Regions from separate parts of the Macrococcus psychrotolerans genome, predicted to be linked through region 2. Evidence: a T-box and tRNA genes for the amino acid it is inferred to sense, from the RefSeq annotation. Region 2 holds a T-box; the other holds one or more tRNA genes.

Region 1 (12,456 bases), 430 kb from region 2:
TTCAATGATAATCTAGATGTACTTAATGCACTGGATGCACAAGTATATGGTATAAGTGGAGATAGTAAAGTAAAGCATACGAATTTTATTAATAAGCATAATCTGAAATTCGATTTGCTAGTAGATGAAGACTATGGTTTTTCAAAGCAGCTAAGTATATATAGGCTCAAGAAGTCGTTCGGTAAGGAATCAATGGGCATTGTCAGAACAACGATTATTCTTGATGACGATACACGAATCATTGAAGTCTTTGACGGTGTTAAAGTGAAGACTCAGATGGAAGATATCAAAAAAGTATTGCAAGGAGAAAAATAGATGAACATTATTTCGAATGTAAAACTTGGAGAATTATTGAATAATCTTATAGCACAGTACCCTGAGCATTCATTTAAATCAATAGCGCTAAAAGATATGACTGACGAAGCTAAGAAAAGTATGGATATATTAATCTCACATGACAGACAAGTGGATGAAGCATTTCTCTCACAATGCCCGAATTTAAAATGGATAGCATGGTATGCAGCTGGAGTTAACAAGCTGCCACTTAAAACAATTAAAGAGAGAAATATGATATTAACGAATGCACGTGGCGTTCATAAAGTACAAATCTCAGAGTATATATTCAGCTATATTATGACGGACTACAAAAATGTATTAGAATATTACAAATTACAACAGGATAAAGGCTTTAAAACAGACATTAGACACAAAGAACTGTTCGAGCAGACCATCTGCTTTATCGGTACAGGAGAAATCCCGTCGTATGCTGCACGTATTGCACAAGCATTCAATATGAAAGTAATTGGTATCAATACAACAGGGCAAGATATAGCGTATTTTGATGAAGTATATGCGATTGATGAACGCCTACACGCATTTGAACAATCAGATATAATTGTCAATGTATTACCGGAAACAGAAAGTACGATAGATCTACTTAAACAAGAAGATTTCCAGGCGATGGGGAGTGACGCACTGTTTATTAATGTAGGTAGAGGTACAGTAGTTAAAGAAGATATACTGATTCAGGCATTGACAGATAAAGTCATTAGATTCGCATGCCTAGATGTCTTTTATAACGAACCCCTTGAAGCGGAGCATCCACTATATAAATTAGACAACGTGATTATGACACCACATATAACTGGACTGAGTACCCATTACAATCAACGTGCTACAAATATCTTTGTTGATAATATGAATATGGGAATTGATAATAAACGTAACTTCAAGAATCTGGTAGACTTAGACAAAGGGTACTAAACTAGGTATTTGACAATAAGGAAAATTAAGATGTAAAATAGAATTACTATAAAGTAAAAAGAGGTGATCAAATGTCAGTTCATACGCAGAAAGACTTTCTGCAAGAAGCAATTAGCACGTTAAGAAAGACTGGCGTAAGGATTACACCTCAACGACAAGCTATTTTACAGTACCTTATTGCAACAGATAGTCACCCGTCAGCTGATGAAATTTATAAAGCGCTATCCCCGAATTTCCCTAATATGAGTGTGGCTACTGTCTATAATAACTTAAAGGTCTTCAAAGAGAGCGGTCTTGTAAAGGAACTCACATATGGTGATGCAGCGAGCAGATTTGATTTTGATACGCAGAATCATTACCACATTATCTGTACAGCTTGTGGTAAGATTAAAGATTTTCACTACCCGAGATTAGATGAAGTAGAGAATATTGCAGAACATATTACAGGTTATGCTGTTACCCATCATCGTATGGAGATTTATGGTGTATGTCCAGAATGTCAAAATAAAAACGGAAACTAATTAAAATTAGTTTCCGTTTTTATTTTGTTCTTCAAGTGCCTTGCTCTTTCTCTTATTATTGTAATCTTGATTGAACGCTTTACCTTCTAATGAAGGGTCAAGTGTCAATGGCTGGTTGCAGTTAGCACATATATCCGCTCTGCCAAGCATCTTTGTATAATGCTCACAGTTTGGACAGCGTACCTGTACAGTTCTTGTCGATAGCATACCAATCCAGAAATACATTACGAAACTAAATAAGAATAATAATGTACCAATCAATAAAAACAATGAAAACAGCAGTTTACTATGAGAGAAATAGAATATTGCCGCACCTATATACATTACAATCATTGCAATAAATATAATAGAAAGTGCCCAAGTGCGCATTCTGTTGATCTTACTCGTAGGTTTTCTATTGAATAACTTCAAATCATCATCTCCTATATATACTGACAAGAATTATAACATATTCTTTATATACTGTTATAATAACGCGCTATAATTAAAATGAGTGTTATAACATAAAGGATAATTATCAATAGAACTATAATATATAGAAGAAAGAATAATAAATAAAAAATAATTATAAAAAGGCTTGACGAATATGGGTTCACTTGTTAAGATATAAAAGTCGCAAAAACAAGCGACGCCAACGATTAAGCGTTTGAAAAACAAATTGAAAAAGTGTAAAAAAGACTATTGAAACTTTGTTCTCAAACATTTAATATTAATTGAGTAAGAACGGCGCACAAAACATTTCAAATAAGAAATCGTGAGTGTAAAACTTCTTCAAAATAAAGCTTGCAAACAAGAAAGAAACGTGTTAAACTTTTATCTTGTAGCAACAAAAATGAACATTGAAAACTGAATGACAATATGTCAACGTTAATTCCAATAATTTGAGTGATTAAGTTCACTCCCAAGAGTGATTGCCTCAAGCAATCAAAGAGCTTTATCAAGCAATCTATTATGGAGAGTTTGATCCTGGCTCAGGATGAACGCTGGCGGCGTGCCTAATACATGCAAGTCGAGCGAACAGACGAGAGTGCTTGCACTCTCTGATGTTAGCGGCGGACGGGTGAGTAACACGTGGGTAACCTACCTATAAGACTGGGATAACTTCGGGAAACCGGAGCTAATACCGGATAATATCTAGCTTCGCATGAAGCGATAGTGAAAGACGGTTCTGCTGTCACTTATAGATGGACCCGCGGTGTATTAGCTAGTTGGTGAGGTAACGGCTCACCAAGGCAACGATACATAGCCGACCTGAGAGGGTGATCGGCCACACTGGGACTGAGACACGGCCCAGACTCCTACGGGAGGCAGCAGTAGGGAATCTTCCGCAATGGACGAAAGTCTGACGGAGCAACGCCGCGTGAGTGAAGAAGGTTTTCGGATCGTAAAACTCTGTTGTAAGGGAAGAACAAGTACGTTAGTAACTGAACGTACCTTGACGGTACCTTACCAGAAAGCCACGGCTAACTACGTGCCAGCAGCCGCGGTAATACGTAGGTGGCAAGCGTTATCCGGAATTATTGGGCGTAAAGCGCGCGTAGGCGGTCTCTTAAGTCTGATGTGAAAGCCCCCGGCTCAACCGGGGAGGGTCATTGGAAACTGGGAGACTTGAGTGCAGAAGAGGAGAGTGGAATTCCATGTGTAGCGGTGAAATGCGCAGAGATATGGAGGAACACCAGTGGCGAAGGCGGCTCTCTGGTCTGTAACTGACGCTGAGGTGCGAAAGCGTGGGGATCAAACAGGATTAGATACCCTGGTAGTCCACGCCGTAAACGATGAGTGCTAAGTGTTGGGGGGTTTCCGCCCCTCAGTGCTGCAGCTAACGCATTAAGCACTCCGCCTGGGGAGTACGGTCGCAAGACTGAAACTCAAAGGAATTGACGGGGACCCGCACAAGCGGTGGAGCATGTGGTTTAATTCGAAGCAACGCGAAGAACCTTACCAAATCTTGACATCCTTTGACAACTCTAGAGATAGAGCTTTCCCCTTCGGGGGACAAAGTGACAGGTGGTGCATGGTTGTCGTCAGCTCGTGTCGTGAGATGTTGGGTTAAGTCCCGCAACGAGCGCAACCCTTATCTTTAGTTGCCATCATTAGGTTGGGCACTCTAGAGAGACTGCCGGTGACAAACCGGAGGAAGGTGGGGATGACGTCAAATCATCATGCCCCTTATGATTTGGGCTACACACGTGCTACAATGGATGGTACAAAGGGCAGCAAAACCGCGAGGTCAAGCAAATCCCATAAAACCATTCTCAGTTCGGATTGTAGTCTGCAACTCGACTACATGAAGTCGGAATCGCTAGTAATCGTAGATCAGCGATGCTACGGTGAATACGTTCCCGGGTCTTGTACACACCGCCCGTCACACCACGAGAGTTTGTAACACCCGAAGCCGGTGGAGTAACCTTTTAGGAGCTAGCCGTCGAAGGTGGGACAGATGATTGGGGTGAAGTCGTAACAAGGTAGCCGTATCGGAAGGTGCGGCTGGATCACCTCCTTTCTAAGGATAATTACGGAAACAGACCATCAGGTCTGTAGGAATTGACATTGACATATTGTATTCAGTTTTGAATGTTTATACATTCAGATTGTACTTTGAAAACTAGATAAAGTAAGAAGATATAAAGATTTTACCAAGCAAAACCGAGTGAGTTCATATTTGAATTCTTGAAAAAATCGCGCGTCTGCATTTATGCAGACATCACAATATTAATAACAGATTAAGTTATTAAGGGCGCACGGTGGATGCCTTGGCACTAGAAGCCGAAGAAGGACGTTACTAACGACGATATGCTCTGGGGAGCTGTAAGTAAGCTTTGATCCAGAGATTTCCGAATGGGGAAACCCGAAGCATGAGTTATGTCATGTTATCCATATGTGAATACATAGCATATGAGAAGGCACACCCGGAGAACTGAAACATCTAAGTACCCGGAGGAAGAGAAAGAAAATTCGATTCCCTTAGTAGCGGCGAGCGAAACGGGAAGAGCCCAAACCAGAGTGCTTGCACTCTGGGGTTGTAGGACACTCAATACGGAGTTACAAAGGAATAGTTTAGACGAATGACTTTGGAAAAGTCAGCCATAGAAGGTAAAGGCCCTGTAGTCGAAAAGTTATTCTCTCCTGAGTGGATCCCGAGTACGGCGGAACACGTGGAATTCCGTCGGAATCCGGGAGGACCATCTCCCAAGGCTAAATACTCTCTAGTGACCGATAGTGAACCAGTACCGTGAGGGAAAGGTGAAAAGCACCCCGGAAGGGGAGTGAAATAGAACCTGAAACCGTGTGCTTACAAGTAGTCAGAGCCCGTTAATGGGTGATGGCGTGCCTTTTGTAGAATGAACCGGCGAGTTACGATTTGATGCAAGGTTAAGCAGTATATGTGGAGCCGTAGCGAAAGCGAGTCTGAATAGGGCGAATGAGTATCAGGTCGTAGACCCGAAACCAGGTGATCTACCCATGTCCAGGTTGAAGTTCAGGTAACACTGAATGGAGGACCGAACCGACTTACGTTGAAAAGTGAGCGGATGAGGTGTGGGTAGCGGAGAAATTCCAATCGAACCTGGAGATAGCTGGTTCTCTCCGAAATAGCTTTAGGGCTAGCCTCGCATGATGATTACTGGAGGTAGAGCACTGTTTGGACTAGGGGCCCCCCTCGGGTTACCGAATTCAGACAAACTCCGAATGCCAGATAATTTAATGCGGGAGTCAGACTGCGGGTGATAAGGTCCGTAGTCGAGAGGGAAACAGCCCAGACCACCGGCTAAGGTCCCAAAATATATGTTAAGTGGAAAAGGATGTGGCGTTGCCCAGACAACTAGGATGTTGGCTTAGAAGCAGCCATCATTTAAAGAGTGCGTAATAGCTCACTAGTCGAGTGACGCTGCGCCGAAAATGTACCGGGGCTAAACATATTACCGAAGCTGTGGATTGTCCGTAGGACAATGGTAGGAGAGCGTTCTAAGGGCGTCGAAGCATGATCGTAAGGACATGTGGAGCGCTTAGAAGTGAGAATGCCGGTGTGAGTAGCGAAAGACGGGTGAGAATCCCGTCCACCGATTGACTAAGGTTTCCAGAGGAAGGCTCGTCCGCTCTGGGTTAGTCGGGACCTAAGCCGAGGCCGAATGGCGTAGGCGATGGACAACAGGTAGATATTCCTGTACCACCTAAGATTGTTTGAACGATGGGGGGACGCAGTAGGATAGGCGAAGCGTACTGTTGGTTATGTACGTCCAAGCACTGAGATTGAGTATCAGGCAAATCCGGTACTCACCAAGATCAAGGTGTGATGGGGAGCGAAATTATAGTAGCGAAGTCGTTGATTTCACACTGCCAAGAAAAGCCTCTAGTTAGAAATTAGGTGCCCGTACCGCAAACCGACACAGGTAGTCAAGATGAGAATTCTAAGGTGAGCGAGCGAACTCTCGTTAAGGAACTCGGCAAAATGACCCCGTAACTTCGGGAGAAGGGGTGCTTTTTAGGGTGCAAGCCTTGAAGAGCCGCAGTGAATAGGCCCAAGCGACTGTTTATCAAAAACACAGGTCTCTGCAAAACCGTAAGGTGAAGTATAGGGGCTGACGCCTGCCCGGTCTTCGGAAGGTTAAAAGGAGTGGTTAGCGTATGCGAAGCTACGAATTGAAGCCCCAGTAAACGGCGGCCGTAACTATAACGGTCCTAAGGTAGCGAAATTCCTTGTCGGGTAAGTTCCGACCCGCACGAAAGGCGTAACGATTTGGGCACTGTCTCAACGAGAGACTCGGTGAAATCATAGTACCTGTGAAGATGCGAGGTTACCCGCGACAGGACGGAAAGACCCCGTGGAGCTTTACTGCAGCCTGATATTGAAATTCGGCACAGCTTGTACAGGATAGGTAGGAGCCTTTGAAGCGTGAGCGTCAGCTTACGTGGAGGCGCTGTGGGATACTACCCTGGCTGTGTTGACTTTCTAACCCGCGCCACTTATCGTGGCGGGAGACAGTGTCAGGCGGGCAGTTTGACTGGGGCGGTCGCCTCCTAAAGAGTAACGGAGGCGCTCAAAGGTTCCCTCAGAATGGTTGGAAATCATTCGCAGAGTGTAAAGGCACAAGGGAGCTTGACTGCGAGACCTACAAGTCGAGCAGGGTCGAAAGACGGACTTAGTGATCCGGTGGTTCCGCATGGAAGGGCCATCGCTCAACGGATAAAAGCTACCCCGGGGATAACAGGCTTATCTCCCCCAAGAGTTCACATCGACGGGGAGGTTTGGCACCTCGATGTCGGCTCATCGCATCCTGGGGCTGTAGTCGGTCCCAAGGGTTGGGCTGTTCGCCCATTAAAGCGGTACGCGAGCTGGGTTCAGAACGTCGTGAGACAGTTCGGTCCCTATCCGTCGTGGGCGTAGGAAATTTGAGAGGAGCTGTCCTTAGTACGAGAGGACCGGGATGGACATACCTCTGGTGTACCAGTTGTCGCGCCAGCGGCATAGTCAGGTAGCTATGTATGGACGGGATAAGTGCTGAAAGCATCTAAGCATGAAGCCCCCCTCAAGATGAGATTTCCCAACTTCGGTTATAAGATCCCTCAAAGATGATGAGGTTAATAGGTTCGAGGTGGAAGTACAGTGATGTATGGAGCTGACGAATACTAATCGATCGAAGACTTAATCAATTTTATAGATTTTTTATTCGGGATTGCCGGGTAGAATCTAATATATCTTACTTACTTTATCTAGTTTTGAAAGTATAAACTATTTATTCTTTCATTTGTCTGGTGACGATGGCAGAGAGGTCACACCTGTTCCCATACCGAACACAGAAGTTAAGCTCTCTAGCGCCGATGGTAGTTGGTCTTACGATCCGCGAGAGTAGGACGTTGCCGGGCAATATACCCAGGAGGATTAGCTCAGCTGGGAGAGCATCTGCCTTACAAGCAGAGGGTCGGCGGTTCGAGCCCGTCATCCTCCACCATTTAATATTATGCCGGAATAGCTCAACTGGTAGAGCAACTGACTTGTAATCAGTAGGTTGAGGGTTCAAGTCCTTTTTCCGGCACCATTTCTAGAGCCATTAGCTCAGTTGGTAGAGCATTTGACTTTTAATCAAAGGGTCAGAGGTTCGAATCCTCTATGGCTCACCATTTTAATAATTTTATATGCGGGTGTGGCGGAATTGGCAGACGCACTAGACTTAGGATCTAGCGCCTTTGGCGTGGGGGTTCGACTCCCTTCACCCGCACCATTTTTGCGAAAGTAGTTCAGTGGTAGAATACAACCTTGCCAAGGTTGGGGTCGCGGGTTCGAATCCCGTCTTTCGCTCCATTATTAAATTTTGAATGCCGGGGTGGCGGAACTGGCAGACGCACAGGACTTAAAATCCTGCGGTAAGTGATTACCGTACCGGTTCGATTCCGGTCCTCGGCACCATTTAATTTTTAATATGCGCCCGTAGCTCAATTGGATAGAGCGTTTGACTACGGATCAAAAGGTTAGGGGTTCGACTCCTCTCGGGCGCGCCATTTTTATTAGCTACGGGAAGTAGCTCAGCTTGGTAGAGCACTTGGTTTGGGACCAAGGGGTCGCAGGTTCGAATCCTGTCTTCCCGACTCGCTTTACATATATGGGGGCTTAGCTCAGCTGGGAGAGCGCCTGCTTTGCACGCAGGAGGTCAGCGGTTCGATCCCGCTAGTCTCCACCATAAACTTAATTATTATTTCGGCGGCGTAGCTCAGCTGGCTAGAGCGTACGGTTCATACCCGTGAGGTCGGGGGTTCGATCCCCTCTGCCGCCACTATTTATTTTAATAAGTGTTTACCTTTGGATTTAGGACCTTTAGCTCAGTTGGTTAGAGCAAACGGCTCATAACCGTTTGGTCGCAGGTTCGAGTCCTGCAAGGTCCACTTTATATATGGAGGAATACCCAAGTCCGGCTGAAGGGATCGGTCTTGAAAACCGACAGGGGCTTAACGGCTCGCGGGGGTTCGAATCCCTCTTCCTCCGCCATTATTTTTTACTTCAGCACTCAATAAAATATGGTTTTCAATTTATTTATTATTATCGCGGGATGGAGCAGTCTGGTAGCTCGTCGGGCTCATAACCCGAAGGTCGGTGGTTCAAATCCGCCTCCCGCAATTATTAGTGGTCCCGTGGTGTAGCGGTTAACATGCCTGCCTGTCACGCAGGAGATCGCGGGTTCGATTCCCGTCGGGACCGCCATGTATGGCTCAGTAGCTCAGTCGGTAGAGCAAAGGATTGAAAATCCTTGTGTCGGCGGTTCGATTCCGTCCTGAGCCATCTTTTTATTTTGTATTATGCCGGAATAGCTCAACTGGTAGAGCAACTGACTTGTAATCAGTAGGTTGAGGGTTCAAGTCCTTTTTCCGGCACCATTCCATCTGGAGGGGTAGCGAAGTGGCTAAACGCGGCGGACTGTAAATCCGCTCCTTCGGGTTCGGCAGTTCGAATCTGCCCCCCTCCACCATTTGATTCATACATATGCTATAATATTAATATAGGGGCATAGTTCAACGGTAGAATAGAGGTCTCCAAAACCTTTGGTGTGGGTTCGATTCCTACTGCCCCTGCCATGGCGATTGTGGCGAAGTGGTTAACGCATCGGATTGTGGTTCCGACATTCGTGGGTTCGATTCCCATCAGTCGCCCTTTATTATTAATGGGCTATAGCCAAGCGGTAAGGCAACGGACTTTGACTCCGTCACTCGTTGGTTCGAATCCAGCTAGCCCAGTTAAAGGCGCCATAGCCAAGTGGTAAGGCCGAGGTCTGCAAAACCTCTATCACCGGTTCAAATCCGGTTGGCGCCTCCATCTTTACTAATTTTATATTGCGGGAGTATTTCAACTTTTAGAATACAGATCTTCCTGATCTGAGGTGTAGGTGTAAGTCCTACCTTCCGCTCCATTTATAGTTACCATAGGGTAGCTTATTTTTTTCTTACACACTGTCATTGACTATCCTGGTAATTAGCACTATACTTAGTTTGCTACAATTAATTTAATATTTAGCCACCGTGGCGGAATTGGCAGACGCGCCGGACTCAAAATCCGGTTCCTCACGGAGTGTCGGTTCGACCCCGACCGGTGGTATACTAAAGCCTCTAAACATTGCGTTTAGAGGCTTTTATTTATGATACGTTCATATGTCTGTTCGGTTATTTGAGTGAAGTGATTCGATGGGATTGATTCAATCATATCCATCGCCTTAATAATGTAATCACATGCGCTTTTATCATTACCTAATCGCTCTTCATTTAAAGCAAGATATGTGTATTTCTGTGCATGTATACTTACGTCCGCAAGCGCCATAAATTTTGTATCAGCGTCATCGCTTTTCAAAATGGAAATTGCGCTGTCGTATTGTTGTAAGTTATAAAGTGCAATTGCTTTATATAAGCTCCAGAAGTCCTCGAAGTTATCGCTTACTTGCTGCTGATACTGATCGTGCTTTAACAGTGTATCTCTTTGATCCAGTAGGTATAACAGCTTATGATATTCCTCGTTAAAGAAGTAATAGATGATATCTGTTGTAAATATATCGAAGTTTGTCTGAAAATCATCTGGATTTAACAGCTTTATATTATCAAATTTTTTATATGTGTCTCTATAGTGTGTTTCATCCTGATTCAATATATACATGACGCACAATGATTTATATATTGGTGTCAGATGTTTGTAAGTCTTGTTCTCTATACATTTTTCTTCAGCAAGCTTAAAGTATTTAATACAGTCATCAATATCGTAGTTCTGATAGCAGAACGTTCCGATTGATACGAGTAAGTTAGGGATGATATTTGGATTTGTAACAGATAGGTCATCTTTATAAGTTTCATAAGTTGTAATCGCATGCTGCAATGCTTTATCGTAATCCCTTACAAGATAATATATGCTTGCGTAATCTTTTTCAACCTCTATTAATTCATTTATATCATCATTATCAGCATAGATTGATTTCGCTTTATTCATATATTTCACAGCATTATCAATATCATTAATGCGTGCTTTCGTATATGCATAATGCTTAAATATGAAGGCACCCTTTCTGTTATGCTGTATGTCATTAATAACAGGGGATAGGATTCCATCAATTTCTTTCTGATAAGAAATATTCGGTACTTTTAATATCTGTTGAATTTCGTTATAAATTAGGAGCTTTAATAAGAAAGTAAATATGCAGCATTAATAAGCTAGAGGTCATTACTTCACTAAATATTTGTTGCTTCTTTAATTCCAAAAAAATCTCAATGCAACGTAATGTGCATTGAGATTTTTTTAGATTTCTTTTTGGTTTTCAATAATTTTATTTACGATACCGTATTCTTTTGCTTCTTCTGTATTTAACCAGTAGTCACGGCCTGTATGCTGCTCGACTTCTTCTACAGATTTACCAGTTTCACGTGCGATTAATTCATTTAACTTTTGGCGTGTACGGATAATTTCTTTCGCTGTAATCTCCATATTTGACGCTTGTCCTTGAGTGCCCCCACTTGGCTGATGGATCATAAAGCGTGTATTTGGTAATGCGTAACGATTTTCTTTCTTACCTGATAAGTAAATTAATACGCCCGCACTCACTACCCAACCTGCACCAATAATCTTCACTTCTGATTCGACGAAATTAATCATATCGTGAATTAGATAACCAGAGTCTACATGTCCACCAGGAGATGAGATGATTAATTTAATTGGTTCATGATTGATTGAATCTAAAAGTAATAATTGATTGACAACTTCTTTCGCTGATTTGTCATCAATACCTCCAGAGATTAGGATTGTTCTTGATTCTATCATTTTTTCTAACATTAGATCTTTGTTTTCGTTTGTCATAATAAGCCTCCTATATGCTTGTTATTTTTATTTTATTGGTTTGGTCAATTTAAGTCAAACATAATACTCACGGATTTATAAGATTATAATTGCGTTATATTTTTCAAAAATTTATTGCTTTTAAGTAATGAAGTATGTTAAAAATATAATCAATACGAAAAAGGGTAGGTGTAACAATGAGGTTAACTCCAAAACAGTTTTTTATGAATATTCTTAATGGTATGGCGGCAGGTATTGTCGTTGCACTTGTACCGAATGCGATGCTTGGTGAATTGTTTAAGTATCTCGCACAATATAATGATATTTTTATAAATTTAGGGCACTTGCTGATGGTGTTCCAGTTTACGCTAAGCTTACTTGCTGGTATTACAATTGGTGCTCAGTTTAAGTTTAGTGCACTGCAGACAGCGATACTCTCAGGAGCATCGATGCTCGGTTCTGGTGCTGTTCAGTTTAATGGCAAAGGTTTTCAGTTCGTCGGTATTGGTGACTTGATTAATATGATGCTGACGATTGCTATCAGTGCAGCGATATTAATCTATGCCGGCAACAAGATGGGTAGTTTAAATATTGTATTTTTACCGTTACTTGCTGGAATTCTGCCTGGCTTCATTGGTACGCTGACTTTACCTTACGTAAAGCACGTTACGGGAGCGATTGGTCAGATGATTGAACGCTTCACAGAACTGAATCCATTGATGATGTGTATATTGATCGGTATTACATTCAGTTTACTGATGGCAACACCTATTTCTCTTGTGGCTATTGCTACTGTGATTAGTCTTTCAGGACTAGGAAGCGGGGCAGCGAATCTCGGAATTGTAGCATGTTGCTACACGTTTATCTTTGGTTCAT
Region 2 (12,456 bases):
CTCATAAAAATTTTTATAAGTATCTATCTTATAATTTACCACTGTTCAACATCTTTTTCTATACTGCTGACAAGTACAAAAAAAGAAGATACGTAAACGTATCTTCTTTTGAGCGGTCCCGACGGGAATCGAACCCGCGATCTCCTGCGTGACAGGCAGGCATGTTAACCGCTACACCACGGGACCATGTATAAATATGTAATTGAAAAATGGTGACCCCTACGGGATTCGAACCCGTGTTACCGCCGTGAAAGGGCGGTGTCTTAACCGCTTGACCAAGGGGCCGAATTTTTTTAACACAAGATTGATTATAGCATGATAAATTTATAAATATCAAGCATATTTTTAAATAAATTTTGATTTTTTCTGTATAATTATTTATATATATTAGATTGGAGTGCACAACATGGATATAACTTCCGCAAAACCTTTTAAAACCCATAAAAAACTTCCGTTAAAAGAAAAATTAAAACGGTTTATGATCATTACAATTGGCGCGATTCTAATGGCCATTGCACTTGAATTATTTCTCGTACCTAATAATCTATTAGATGGTGGTATTGTTGGTATATCGATCATGATAAGCCATTTCTTAAAATTGCCTATTGGACTCTTTATTTTCTTATTAAACATCCCTTTTTTCTACCTTGGTTATAAACAGATTGGTAAAACATTCGCACTCTCTACGCTCTATGGTATCGGTATACTATCCATCGGTACAGCACTATTACATCCAGTACCCGCATTTGCAGATGAAAAGTTTTTGGTCACTATCTTTGGTGGTGTCATTCTTGGACTCGGTGTTGGACTTGTTATCCGTTACGGAGGTTCTCTTGATGGTACAGAGATTCTTGCGATACTTATCAACAATAAGACTCCCTTTTCAGTAGGTGAAATTGTCATGGTCATTAACTTCTTTATCTACACCGCTGCAGGCTTTGTATTTACTTGGGAATCTGCCATGTATTCTGTTATTGCTTACTTTATCGCATCTAAAACCATCGATATTGTACAGCAAGGTCTCGACGAATCAAAATCTGTATGGATCATCAGCGATCAATACGAAGAAATTGGAGATGCTATTAATGATCGTCTCGGTCGTGGTGTTACTTATTTGAAAGGGGAAGGAGCATACACTGGTGATGACAAGAAAGTCATCTTCTGTGTCATTACGCGATTAGAAGAATTTAAACTTAAAGATATCGTCAATCATTATGATGACAGCGCATTTGTTGCCATTGGGAACGTCTCTGAAGTTAAAGGCGGCAGATTTAAAAAGAAAGATATACATTAAAACAATTTTAAAAGCCATAAAACATTAAATGTTTTATGGCTTTTAATTTAAAGCTAATCGCTCAAAGGTGCCGAAACAAAAAGCGCTTCTTTGGCACCTTTACGGGATTTTACTCGAAGCTAATCGCTCAGGTGATAGCCTCTTATTTTTCCCATAAGTTTTCAAGTAAGTTCGTTTGATTTCTATCTGGTCCAACTGAGAAGATAGAAATCTTAACGTTACATAACTCAGAGATACGTTCTAAGTAACGACGTGCGTTATCAGGTAGCTCGTCCAATGATTTACATGAAGTCACATCTTCAGTCCATCCTGGTAATTCTTCGAAAATCGGCTTACAACGATTTAATTCGTTTAGATTCGCTGGGTATTCTGTAATTTCCTTACCATCCAATTCATATGCTGTACAAATCTTAACAGTTTCTAAACCTGTTAATACATCAATTGAGTTAATTGATAAGTCCGTAATACCACTTGCACGGCGAGAATGGCGTAATACAACAGAGTCAAACCAACCTACACGACGTGGACGTCCAGTAGTCGTTCCGTATTCACGACCAACTTCACGAATATGATGCCCGTCTTCATCAAATAATTCAGTCGGGAATGGTCCGTCTCCTACTCGTGACGTGTAAGCTTTACATACACCAACAACTTTATCTATAAACGTTGGACCTACACCTGTACCAACTGTTACGTTCCCTGCAATCGGGTTACTTGAAGTAACGAATGGGTATGTCCCGTGATCGATATCAAGCATCACTCCTTGAGCGCCTTCAAATAACACTTTTTCCTCTGCCATAAATGCATCGTCTAATACTTTTGCAGTATCTACTGTATATTCTTTTAGGCGTTGGCCAGCTGCATAATACTCATCAAAGATTTCTTCAAATTTAAATCCTTCAGCATTGAATAATTTTTCAAACATTTCGTTTTTCATTGCTAAGTTTTCTTTTAACTTTGTTTCGAACGTTTCTTTATCAAGTAAATCTGCCATACGAATACCGATACGTTGTACTTTATCTACATAAGATGGTCCGATTCCTTTTTTCGTTGTACCAATCTTATTATCACCGCGTTTTTCTTCTTCTAATTCATCTTGTTTTAAATGATACGGTAAAATAACTTGTGCACGGTTTGAAATACGTAAGTTATCAGTTTTTACACCACGTTCATTCAGTGCATCTAATTCTTTTAATAATGCAACAGGATCTACTACTACACCATTTCCAATAACAGATAGTTTATCTGAATAGAAAATACCTGATGGTACTAAATGCAATTTGTATGTTTCTCCACCAAATTTAATTGTATGTCCTGCGTTATTACCACCTGAAAAACGTGCAATAACGTTTGCTTCTTCTGCTAAAAAGTCCGTGATTTTACCTTTACCTTCGTCTCCCCATTGAGTCCCAACAACTACGATTGATGACATGAGTGCACCTCCAAATTTTGTTCACTAACCTTAAACATTTTAACAATGAAATCGGGGAAAATCAACTAAAAAACGAACATTAATAAATATTCACTTATTTCACTAAAAGACATAGAAATGGAGATTATGAACATCTGACTTTTAAAAAAACATTGATATTTCAGCATTTTATTAAATAACAATTTAATAATTGATCATTTATTATTTTATTTTTTCACAAACTATCTTGTCATTTCCTAGTCATATATAATATAAAAACCGTACAATTAATTAATAAAAAAAATTAATGTACGGTTTTTATTCATTTTATACACTTTACTCATTAATATACATCTGAATGTGCATAATCAATATCTGTAAATTTGTTATATTGCTTTAAGAAATGAAGTTTAACTGTTCCTGTCGGACCGTTACGTTGCTTCGCAATAATAATTTCTATTTCCCCGTTTTCCTCTTGAGCCCCTGCATCTACTTCTTCTTCACCATCTTCACCATTACCACGATTGTAATAATCATCTCGATATAAGAATGCAACGATATCTGCATCTTGCTCAATCGAACCTGATTCACGAATATCACTCATCATTGGACGTTTATCCTGTCTTTGTTCCACGCCACGAGATAACTGTGATAACGCAATTACAGGACATTCTAGTTCTCTAGCTAAAGCTTTCAGCATACGCGAGATTTCTGATACTTCTTGTTGTCTGTTGTCACTGGAACGACTTCCTGAACCTTGAATAAGTTGAAGATAATCAATCAGTATCATATCTAATCCATGTTCTTGTTTTAGTCTTCTACACTTAGAACGGATATCTGTAATACGGATACCTGGTGTATCATCTATATATATATTTGTCTTAGATAGCTTACCCACTGCTACTGTGAAACGATTCCAGTCTTCTCCATCCATTGTTCCTGTACGTAATCTATTAGAATCTACGTTCCCTGTACTACAAATCATACGTGTTGCTAACTGATCAGCACCCATCTCAAGACTAAATATCCCCACACTATAAGGCGTCTCATCGCCTCGATCATGCGTTGCTACTTGTGTTGCAATATTTAAGGCGAAAGCGGTCTTACCTACCGAAGGACGTGCTGCAATAATGATTAGATCATTTCTGTTGAACCCAGCCGTCATTTGATCAAGATCTCTGTATCCAGTAGGGATACCTGGGGTCTGCCCTTGGTTCTTATCAAGTTCTTCAGCATTATTAAAGACTTGCGTCAATACATCTTTGATTTCCTGAAAACCTTCTGACCCTCTAGAAGTAGACACTTCCATAATGCGCTTTTCGGCATCAGAAAGTAACGTTTCGAGATCTAGTGTCTCATTATAACCATCCGCCATAATAGTGTCTGCCGTATGAATTAATCGTCGCTTTACAGCATCTTTATAGACGATATCCGCGTAAAAATCTACATTACGGGCACTCGGTACAATTGCAGCTAAGTCTACAAGATACATCTCTCCACCAGCCGCTTCTAATGTCCCGTCTGATGTCATCTGATCTACTACAGTTACAATATCTACTATTTCATTTTTCTCAGACAATGTCATCATCGCTTCAAATATATGTTGATGCGACTGTCTGTAAAAATGCCCAGGAACGAGTACTTCTAGAACGGAAGATAATACTTCATTATCGATAAAGATAGCGCCTAAAACTGACTGTTCCGCAACTAAATTAAACGGGAGTTTCTTACCTTCAAGATAATCTGCCATATTATCCTCCTTATCTATTATGCTTCAGTTACATGCACTTTTAATGTGCTGCTTACCTTGTTATGAAGTTTAACAGGCACATTTGTATAGCCTAAACTTCTGATACCATCATGTAAATCCATTTTACGTTTATCAATTTTAATACCATGTTGTTTATTTAATGCATCAGCAACTTGTTTAGAGCTGACTGAACCAAATAAACGACCACCTTCACCTGACTTTGCAGTCACTTTAACTTCTAGTGCTTCTAATTTTTCTTTTAATGCTTGTGCATCTTCAAGTTCTTGCTGCTTATCTGCCTCTACTCTTTTCTTCTGCGCTTCTAGCTGTTTTAAATTACCTGGTGTTGCTTCAACAGCTAATTTATTCTTTAATAAGAAATTATTCGCATATCCTACAGGTACTTCTTTAATTTCACCTTTTTTACCTTTTCCTCTAACGTCTTGTGTAAATATAACTTTCATTTTATTCCTCTCCTTCATCATGAATAATATTTCTAAGCTGACTGATAACTTCTTCAACAGTCATGTCTTCAATTTGGGTTGCTGCATTAGATAAATGGCCACCACCGCCCATCTTTTCCATTACAAGCTGTACGTTGATTTCACCTAATGAACGCGCTGATATTCCGACAACATTATCTTTACGTTTGGCTACTACGAATGAAGCTTCAACACCTTCAATGTTAAGTAGCTGATCTGCTGCTTGTGCAACAATAACAGGATGAATCACTTCATCACTAGGACCATGCGCAATCGCAATACCGTTATCTTCAAGAACCACTGTCTGAATAATTTCTGAGCGCTTAATGTAAGTCTCCATATCATCCTTTAGGAAATGCTGACATAATATCGTATCTGCACCATGATTTCTTAAGAAACTTGCTGCATCAAATGTTCTGGAACCTGTGCGTAATGTGAAGTTGCGTGTATCGACAATAATACCTGCAAGCATTACAGTCGCTTCCAGTCGCGTTAATTTATAATCGGTCGGTTGATATTCTAGTAACTCTGTCACCAGTTCAGCTGTCGAACTAGCATATTGTTCCATATAAACAAGTAATGGGTTTGATACAAATTCTTCTCCTCGTCTATGATGGTCAATAACAACCTTTCTGGAAGCTTTGTTTAATATATTTTCATCTATAACCATCTCTGGTTTATGTGTATCCACGATGACTAAAGTTGTGCGTTTCGTCATTAGATTCCAAGCATCTTCTGAACTAATAAAGATTTCGTTTAGCTCTGGCTTTTCAGCAATCTCTGTCATTACACGCGATAACGTATCATCGATATCATGATCATTGAGTATTATATTTGCCTTTAGATTATTCATCTTCGCAAATCGTGCCACACCGATTGCAGCACCAATAGCGTCCATATCAGGGCGTTTATGCCCCATAATCATCACATTATCTCCTTCAACAAGAATATCCTTCAATGCATGTGATACTACACGAGCTCTGACACGTGTACGTTTTTCCATAGGATCTGTCTTGCCGCCATAAAATCTCACATTCCCATTTATATGTTTAATCGCTACTTGATCTCCACCACGTCCAAGGGCTAAATCTAAACTTGATTGCGCAAGTGTACCTAATTCAATTAAGTTATCAGCACCTTCACCAATCCCTACACTCAAAGTGACATGTGTCTTAATTTCACGGCTTTTATCTCTAATATTATCAAGTAAATTAAATTTTGTTTCTTCGATTGAGTGCAATATTTTTTGATTAAAGAACATCATAAACTGATCCGATTGATATCTTTTGATATAAACATTATTAAGTTCTGCCCACTTATTGATTTCCATAGACATTAAGCTATTAATCTCGGTACGTTGGGCGTCGGTCATGTTTTGAGTGACTTCGTCAAAATTATCTAAAAACATAATACCAATTACAGGCTTTGCATCTTCAAATAATTGATGTGTTTCAATCTTATCAGTAATATCGAAGAAATATAGTACATTATTCTCTTCAGAAAACATCACTTTAAATTTGTAGTCTTTGTATTGAGCATTCGCCTCATTAACCGCGCTTACCTTAAGTTGGTTCAGCAAGTTCGGAAAAATATCATGAATAGATTCTGAAATAATAGGCTCACTAATTTTTTCATTCATAAAATGGTTATACCATTCAATATGCTCATTTTCATCTAGCAGCAGAATCCCTATTGGTAACTCACTTATCGCATAGTTCTTTCCATTACCAATTACAGTGGACAAATTCTCAATATAACGTTCATTTTGTCTCAAACTATGTTTAAAGTAAGAGTAGGAAATGCAGATAATAATAAATAGAATCACACTGGTCACTCCAGCTAACATCGCATCTTCAGTATACAAAATCCCTGTCACGATGATAGCAGCAAGCGTCATCACAATAAAGGGTATGATCAATGTCTGCCTGTTATACTTTCTGTTCATGTTGACACCTCTTCGTTAAATTTATAATCTTACTTGCGCTTAATATTAGATTTTAAATTCAATATCATATCTATCATTCCAAAGATTTGTGTCACTGGTGAGAAAATAAATGCAAATATGTATATTAAAATGTTTAATACTGGATGTGTACGTTTTACTTTTATAAAGAAGCTAAACAGCGAGAGTCCCTGGATGAATATAACCCATTCTAACACATACTTAAAGTTTGTGACTATGCCTAACAGCACGACATCCGTATCTGTAATGAAGAGTGCAATAAAAAGCGTAAGAAAGTATAGATATAGCACTACTTTTGGAATACGCCACATATATAACGGTCGGAAATTTGGTGTCGATACTTTAAACTTTCTTACAAATGGAAAAGTAATGCTGATTTGAATAAGGGATAATATAAATAAAAATAAAATTAATAACCCTGGTATTTGTAACACTAATGCATCCATACTCGTTAAAAATAAATCAGCGTATGTTTTAGTAACTGTGCCTTTTTCAACCTCTGCCATTAATAAGTTATAGTAAGCATCTGTAGCAGGGGCAAAAATATCCGCCATTTTCGGTATAACACCAGCCATTTGCAATATAATTATAGCGATTAACGAAAAAACGGTATAAAACACAGTCAAAATGTATAGTATACGTTCCTTAGAAGCTTTCTCTTTTAATAATTGGCCTACAATATAACCTCCAAAAATAACGCTTAACATAATTTGCATTGTGAATATCGAAGCAAATATAACAGCGATAAGAATTACAAAACTCATCACATAGTAACTTTCTTTAGAGTGATAATACAAAGTCACTGCAGGAATAAGCAAAAAAGGTGCAATAATTAAGAATAGCCCTGGTACAAAATGAATGATTATTGTTGCTAATAGCATAATAATAGAAGTTACAATTGTTTTTCTTATATCAATATTCAAATTAAAATCTCACTTTCTTAAAACAAAAATTTCGATAACTACTCTATTTTACAACTTTCTTTCTCAAGTCTCAATTTTTCAGAACAAAATAAAAAACTGAGGCAATTTTGCCCCAGCTACAATTATATTTATTATTCTTCGATTGCAAATTCAGCGTTAACTTCGAATTTAGCTTCTTTACCAATCATAACGCCCCCTGTTTCTAAGGCTTGATTAAAGTTGATGCCATATTTTTCACGGTTAACTGATCCATTTACGATAAATCCAGTTACACTGCTTCCATCCATTGGATTTTTATGAACACCGTTAAATTCTAAATCAAATGTTTCTTCATGCGTTTGATCTTTAATTGTTAAGTCTCCTGTTATTTTGTTTTGAGTAATAGACTTAGATACAAATTTAATCTCCGGATATTTTTCTACATCGAAGAAATCAGCAGATTTTAAATGACCGTCGCGGTCTGCATTGTTCGTGTTAATAGAATCTACTTTTACAGAAGCTGTTAATTGTAGAGATGTTAAATCGTTGATGTCTCCTGTAGCTTGTCCATCAAATTCAGTAAATTCACCTTTCACTTTTGATACCATTAAATGTTTGATAGAGAATTCTACGTTACTGTGTACTGGGTCTAGTTTAAAGTTTGTCATCATTAAGTTCCACCTTTTAAGTTTTTTATACCGATTCAGAAATGCCAGTTTATATCGTTAAATAATTATGACCTTCCATTTCGTTATAATTAATATATCAAATATAAAAATTATATTCGACTATAAAAACTATATAATAAAAGTTTTTATATTCTGATAATTCTGTCTTATTATAACATCATATTAAAAGACGATTCAAATGATAACATTGAACCGCCTCTGCTTATTATTTAATTACAGTTTGTCCACCCATATATGGAACGAGTACTTCTGGAACTGTGATAGATCCATCCTCATTTTGATAATTTTCGACTACTGCAGCAAAAGTACGTCCTACAGCTAGTCCTGAACCATTCAATGTATTTACAAGTTCAGCTTTTGCATTTTTATCGCGCTTGAAGCGAATATTTGCACGTCGTGCCTGAAAGTCTGTCATATTAGAACATGAGCTAATTTCTTTATAGGCATCATAACTTGGCAGCCACACTTCAACATCATAAGTTTTTGCAGCACCAAATCCGATATCTCCAGAACATAAAGCAATCGTACGATAAGGAATATTTAATTTCTCCAGAATACTTTCAGCTGAACGTGTCATATCTTCTAACGCAGCGTAAGAATCTTCAGGGCGTTCAAAGCGCACCATTTCGACTTTGTTAAATTGATGCATACGAATTAATCCACGTGTATCACGGCCTGCTGAACCTGCTTCGCTTCTGAAACATGCTGTCATCGCAGTAAATTTCGTAGGTAACATATCATTTGTTAAGATTTCGTCACGATAGAAGTTCGTTAGTGGTACCTCTGAAGTCGGAATTGTATATAAACCTTCTTTTTCAACTTTGAATAAGTCTTCTTCAAACTTAGGAAGTTGTCCTGTACCAAACATAGAAGCGGCATTTACGAGTTGTGGTGTCACCATTTCTTCGTATCCGTTTGCACGATGTGTATCTAACATAAAGTTCATTAATGCTCGTTCTAAACGCGCACCATCTTTCGTTAAAAATGCGAAACGTGCACCTGAAACTTTAGCAGCACGCTCAAAATCAGCCATTTTTAAATTTTCGACGATATCCCAATGCGCTTTTGCGTCGAAATCAAATGTACGTGGTGTTCCCCATTTCTTGACTTCAACGTTTTCATCCTCATCTTTGCCAAATGGTGTTTCATCGCTTACTAAGTTCGGCAAACGTACAAGTTTATCCTTCAACGTTTGAGATACTTCGTTCAACTCAGTATCAATACGCTTTATTTCTTCACCCACTTCACGCATTGCTTTAATTGCATCGTCTGCATTTTCCTTATTACGTTTTTTCTGTGCAATTTCTTCGCTGGTTTTATTACGTTTTGCTTTTAATTCTTCAGTTCTTGCTGTAAGTTCACGTGCTGCTGTATCAAGCGCTAAAATTTCATCAACGATGGAAGTATCAATTGCACGCATTTCTAATTTTTTCTTAACGAATTCTGGTTCTGTTCTAAATAATTTAATGTCTAACATTTGTATTGCCTCCTCATATTTTTTATATGTGGGTAACAAAAAATACCACATCCCTTGAAAGGGACGTGGTATTTACGCGTTGCCACCCTAATTAATAGTCAGTACGACTATTCTCTCAATTAAATAACGGTTAAGCCGATTTATCCTCAATGCAATGGGTAGAAATTCATCAATACATTTCGTAACTTCCACCAGCCGTTACGTCTCTTATAAAAATGTATTCACTACTTATCCCAAACAGACAAATAATATATTTAAATTTAATTTCATATTATCAAATTCATTTTAGAATTTCAACTATATCTGTTATAGTTATATGGACATTGAAACATAAAAGGAGAATGGTTATGCAGTTAATCAATGAAATACGTATACCTAGACGTAAACCTTATAGTCATAAAGGAGATTACGGACGTATATTACTCATCGGTGGTAATCAAAATATGGGCGGATCAATTATGATTGCTGCTCGTGCATGTGTATATAGCGGTGGTGGTTTAACAACAGTAGCTACCCATCATTCAAATCATACTGCTCTGCATTCCCGTTGCCCAGAAGCTATGGTTTCAGATATTAATGATATTAAACGTTTAACAAAACTTATCGAAAATGCTGATTGTATACTCATCGGACCAGGACTCGGTTTAGATTTCCAAGGAAATAATGTTCTAACGCTACTATTTCAACACATTAAAGAAGAACAGAGCTTGATTATTGATGGGGATGCAATAACGATCTTAAGCAAACTAAAACATCCATTTCCTAAATGTAATGTAATACTTACGCCACACCAGATGGAGTGGGAGCGTATCAGCGGCATCAGCATCGATGAACAGACACCAGAACTCAATCGAATAAAAGCTAATGAATTTGGAGCACATGTTATATTGAAACAACATGAAACAGAACTATACCTTAAAAGCGGTGATTATAAGATTACAGTAGGAGATCCCGCCATGGCCTCAGGAGGTATGGGTGATGCCTTGGCAGGCATCATTGCAAGCTTTATTGGACAATTCGATACAGAGGAAGCGATAAAGCAGGCTGTTTATATCCATAGTCTTATAGGAGATAAACTTGCTCGTGATATGTATGTAGTACCACCATCTGCTATTATAGATCAGCTACCTTATATGATGAAAGAATTAGAAGAGGATGAGGCATAATGCCTCATCCTCTTCTAAAACGATTATTCACTTGCCTCTATATCTTTAAGCATGTCAGGGTTGTTCAAGTCATTCTGGCGATATGTCTCTGTTTCTGGCATCTTTAATATTAAATCTTCTGCTAATGCCATCTCTACAGATACATCTTCGATTTCATAATCAAATACATGGCCGCCTTCTTTACCATCATCACTCAGATAATGGACATGATAGCCACCAACACCAACGCCTTGAATGAAGTGTGGTGTGTAGAAACCAAACAATGTTCCGGTAGTGTCAGTATAGTCAAAGTATCCTTGTTCTTTTACTGCCTCCACTAATTTTGGATAAGGTTTCTTCTGCTTTTTCACGGCACGTGCTTTGATAAGCTTAAACTTACCCGTAATCTTAACCGCATGGAAATAGTTCATCCCCTCTATTTCTTCTAGGATAATCTCATCCATCTGTTCTTTATTTAATATCTCTTTGTAATTTAATGTGTGTGTAGGTTTAAATTCAATCATGCTCGCAAAAGGTGTGCGCTCTTCAGCATCCACCTCTCGTATATTTCCATTACTTTCGATGAGATAAGGCTTACCTTCTATAATAATCAATTCTCCATCTAGACCGTCCATCGTTCCAATACCATAGTTACCTGATTTCAGTACTTCTGACATCTTGAACGTGCCTTCAAATAAACCACCAACTAACGCACCCATAGTTGAATATTGATATAAATGATTCATAAGTTCCTCCTTAGTTTGTGCTATCAGGTAAAAGTTCTGCCATTAATTTAGAGTTATTGCTGTAATCTACAGGAATATCTACTACAACTGGTCCTTCTTCTTTCATTGCTTTTTCTAGAATTTCTTCTAATTCACTAGCATGAGTCACACGATATCCTTTAGCACCCATCGATTCAGCATATTTAACATAATCCACTGGGTGTAATCTCACGGCTGCACCTTTGCCATATTTACCTTCTTGCTGGAATTTAACCATATCATAGTAGCCATCGTTCCAGATTAATTGAACGATTGGTGCTTTCATTTCAACAGCTGTTATTAATTCTTGTCCTGAGAATAAAAATCCACCATCTCCTGCCATCGAAACTACTTTTTTACCAGGACGTGCAATAGACGCGGCAATCGCCCAAGGTAGAGCAACACCTAACGTCTGCATTCCATTTGAAAAGAGCAGATGTCTTGGTGCATAACTTCTAAAATAACGTGCCATATAGATATAGAGTGAACCTACATCTACAGTAACAGTTGTTTCATCATCTATTATGTCGCGTACTGCTTTAACAATGTGTCTAGGGTTAACTTTTTCACTGTCTTTAT

What was found. The T-box of region 2 lies ahead of serS (serine--tRNA ligase). A T-box ahead of a tRNA ligase gene usually reads a tRNA of that ligase, here a tRNA-Ser.
Region 1: it encodes a tRNA-Ser, which carries the amino acid that the T-box ahead of serS (serine--tRNA ligase) is inferred to sense. The anticodon was not compared.

What each region holds. Positions count from the first base shown of each region.
Region 1 covers NZ_CP124591.1:1,619,158-1,631,613, reverse strand. The annotation lists gene QA539_RS08470 (peroxiredoxin) at 1-315, shown strand, start outside; gene QA539_RS08465 (phosphoglycerate dehydrogenase) at 316-1,263, shown strand; gene perR (Fur family transcriptional regulator) at 1,335-1,784, shown strand; gene QA539_RS08455 (YgzB family protein) at 1,791-2,195, opposite strand; rRNA gene QA539_RS08450 (16S ribosomal RNA) at 2,733-4,287, shown strand; rRNA gene QA539_RS08445 (23S ribosomal RNA) at 4,506-7,433, shown strand; rRNA gene rrf (5S ribosomal RNA) at 7,532-7,646, shown strand; tRNA gene QA539_RS08435 (tRNA-Val) at 7,657-7,732, shown strand; tRNA gene QA539_RS08430 (tRNA-Thr) at 7,744-7,819, shown strand; tRNA gene QA539_RS08425 (tRNA-Lys) at 7,826-7,901, shown strand; tRNA gene QA539_RS08420 (tRNA-Leu) at 7,919-8,002, shown strand; tRNA gene QA539_RS08415 (tRNA-Gly) at 8,008-8,082, shown strand; tRNA gene QA539_RS08410 (tRNA-Leu) at 8,099-8,187, shown strand; tRNA gene QA539_RS08405 (tRNA-Arg) at 8,203-8,279, shown strand; tRNA gene QA539_RS08400 (tRNA-Pro) at 8,293-8,366, shown strand; tRNA gene QA539_RS08395 (tRNA-Ala) at 8,383-8,458, shown strand; tRNA gene QA539_RS08390 (tRNA-Met) at 8,478-8,551, shown strand; tRNA gene QA539_RS08385 (tRNA-Ile) at 8,587-8,660, shown strand; tRNA gene QA539_RS08380 (tRNA-Ser) at 8,671-8,763, shown strand; tRNA gene QA539_RS08375 (tRNA-Met) at 8,819-8,892, shown strand; tRNA gene QA539_RS08370 (tRNA-Asp) at 8,901-8,976, shown strand; tRNA gene QA539_RS08365 (tRNA-Phe) at 8,982-9,054, shown strand; tRNA gene QA539_RS08360 (tRNA-Thr) at 9,074-9,149, shown strand; tRNA gene QA539_RS08355 (tRNA-Tyr) at 9,158-9,241, shown strand; tRNA gene QA539_RS08350 (tRNA-Trp) at 9,274-9,347, shown strand; tRNA gene QA539_RS08345 (tRNA-His) at 9,350-9,422, shown strand; tRNA gene QA539_RS08340 (tRNA-Gln) at 9,435-9,506, shown strand; tRNA gene QA539_RS08335 (tRNA-Cys) at 9,512-9,585, shown strand; tRNA gene QA539_RS08330 (tRNA-Gly) at 9,605-9,679, shown strand; tRNA gene QA539_RS08325 (tRNA-Leu) at 9,783-9,864, shown strand; gene QA539_RS08320 (hypothetical protein) at 9,889-10,740, opposite strand; gene QA539_RS08315 (ATP-dependent Clp protease proteolytic subunit) at 11,047-11,601, opposite strand; gene QA539_RS08310 (PTS transporter subunit IIC) at 11,778-12,456, shown strand, end outside.
Region 2 covers NZ_CP124591.1:13,430-25,885, reverse strand. The annotation lists tRNA gene QA539_RS00115 (tRNA-Asp) at 114-186, opposite strand; tRNA gene QA539_RS00110 (tRNA-Glu) at 211-285, opposite strand; gene QA539_RS00105 (YitT family protein) at 407-1,294, shown strand; gene QA539_RS00100 (adenylosuccinate synthase) at 1,437-2,726, opposite strand; gene dnaB (replicative DNA helicase) at 3,049-4,455, opposite strand; gene rplI (50S ribosomal protein L9) at 4,473-4,919, opposite strand; gene QA539_RS00085 (DHH family phosphoesterase) at 4,921-6,882, opposite strand; gene QA539_RS00080 (DUF2232 domain-containing protein) at 6,912-7,823, opposite strand; gene QA539_RS00075 (YceI family protein) at 7,955-8,470, opposite strand; gene serS (serine--tRNA ligase) at 8,697-9,968, opposite strand; T-box leader at 10,025-10,218, opposite strand; gene QA539_RS00065 (NAD(P)H-hydrate dehydratase) at 10,316-11,134, shown strand; gene budA (acetolactate decarboxylase) at 11,158-11,859, opposite strand; gene alsS (acetolactate synthase AlsS) at 11,870-12,456, opposite strand, start outside.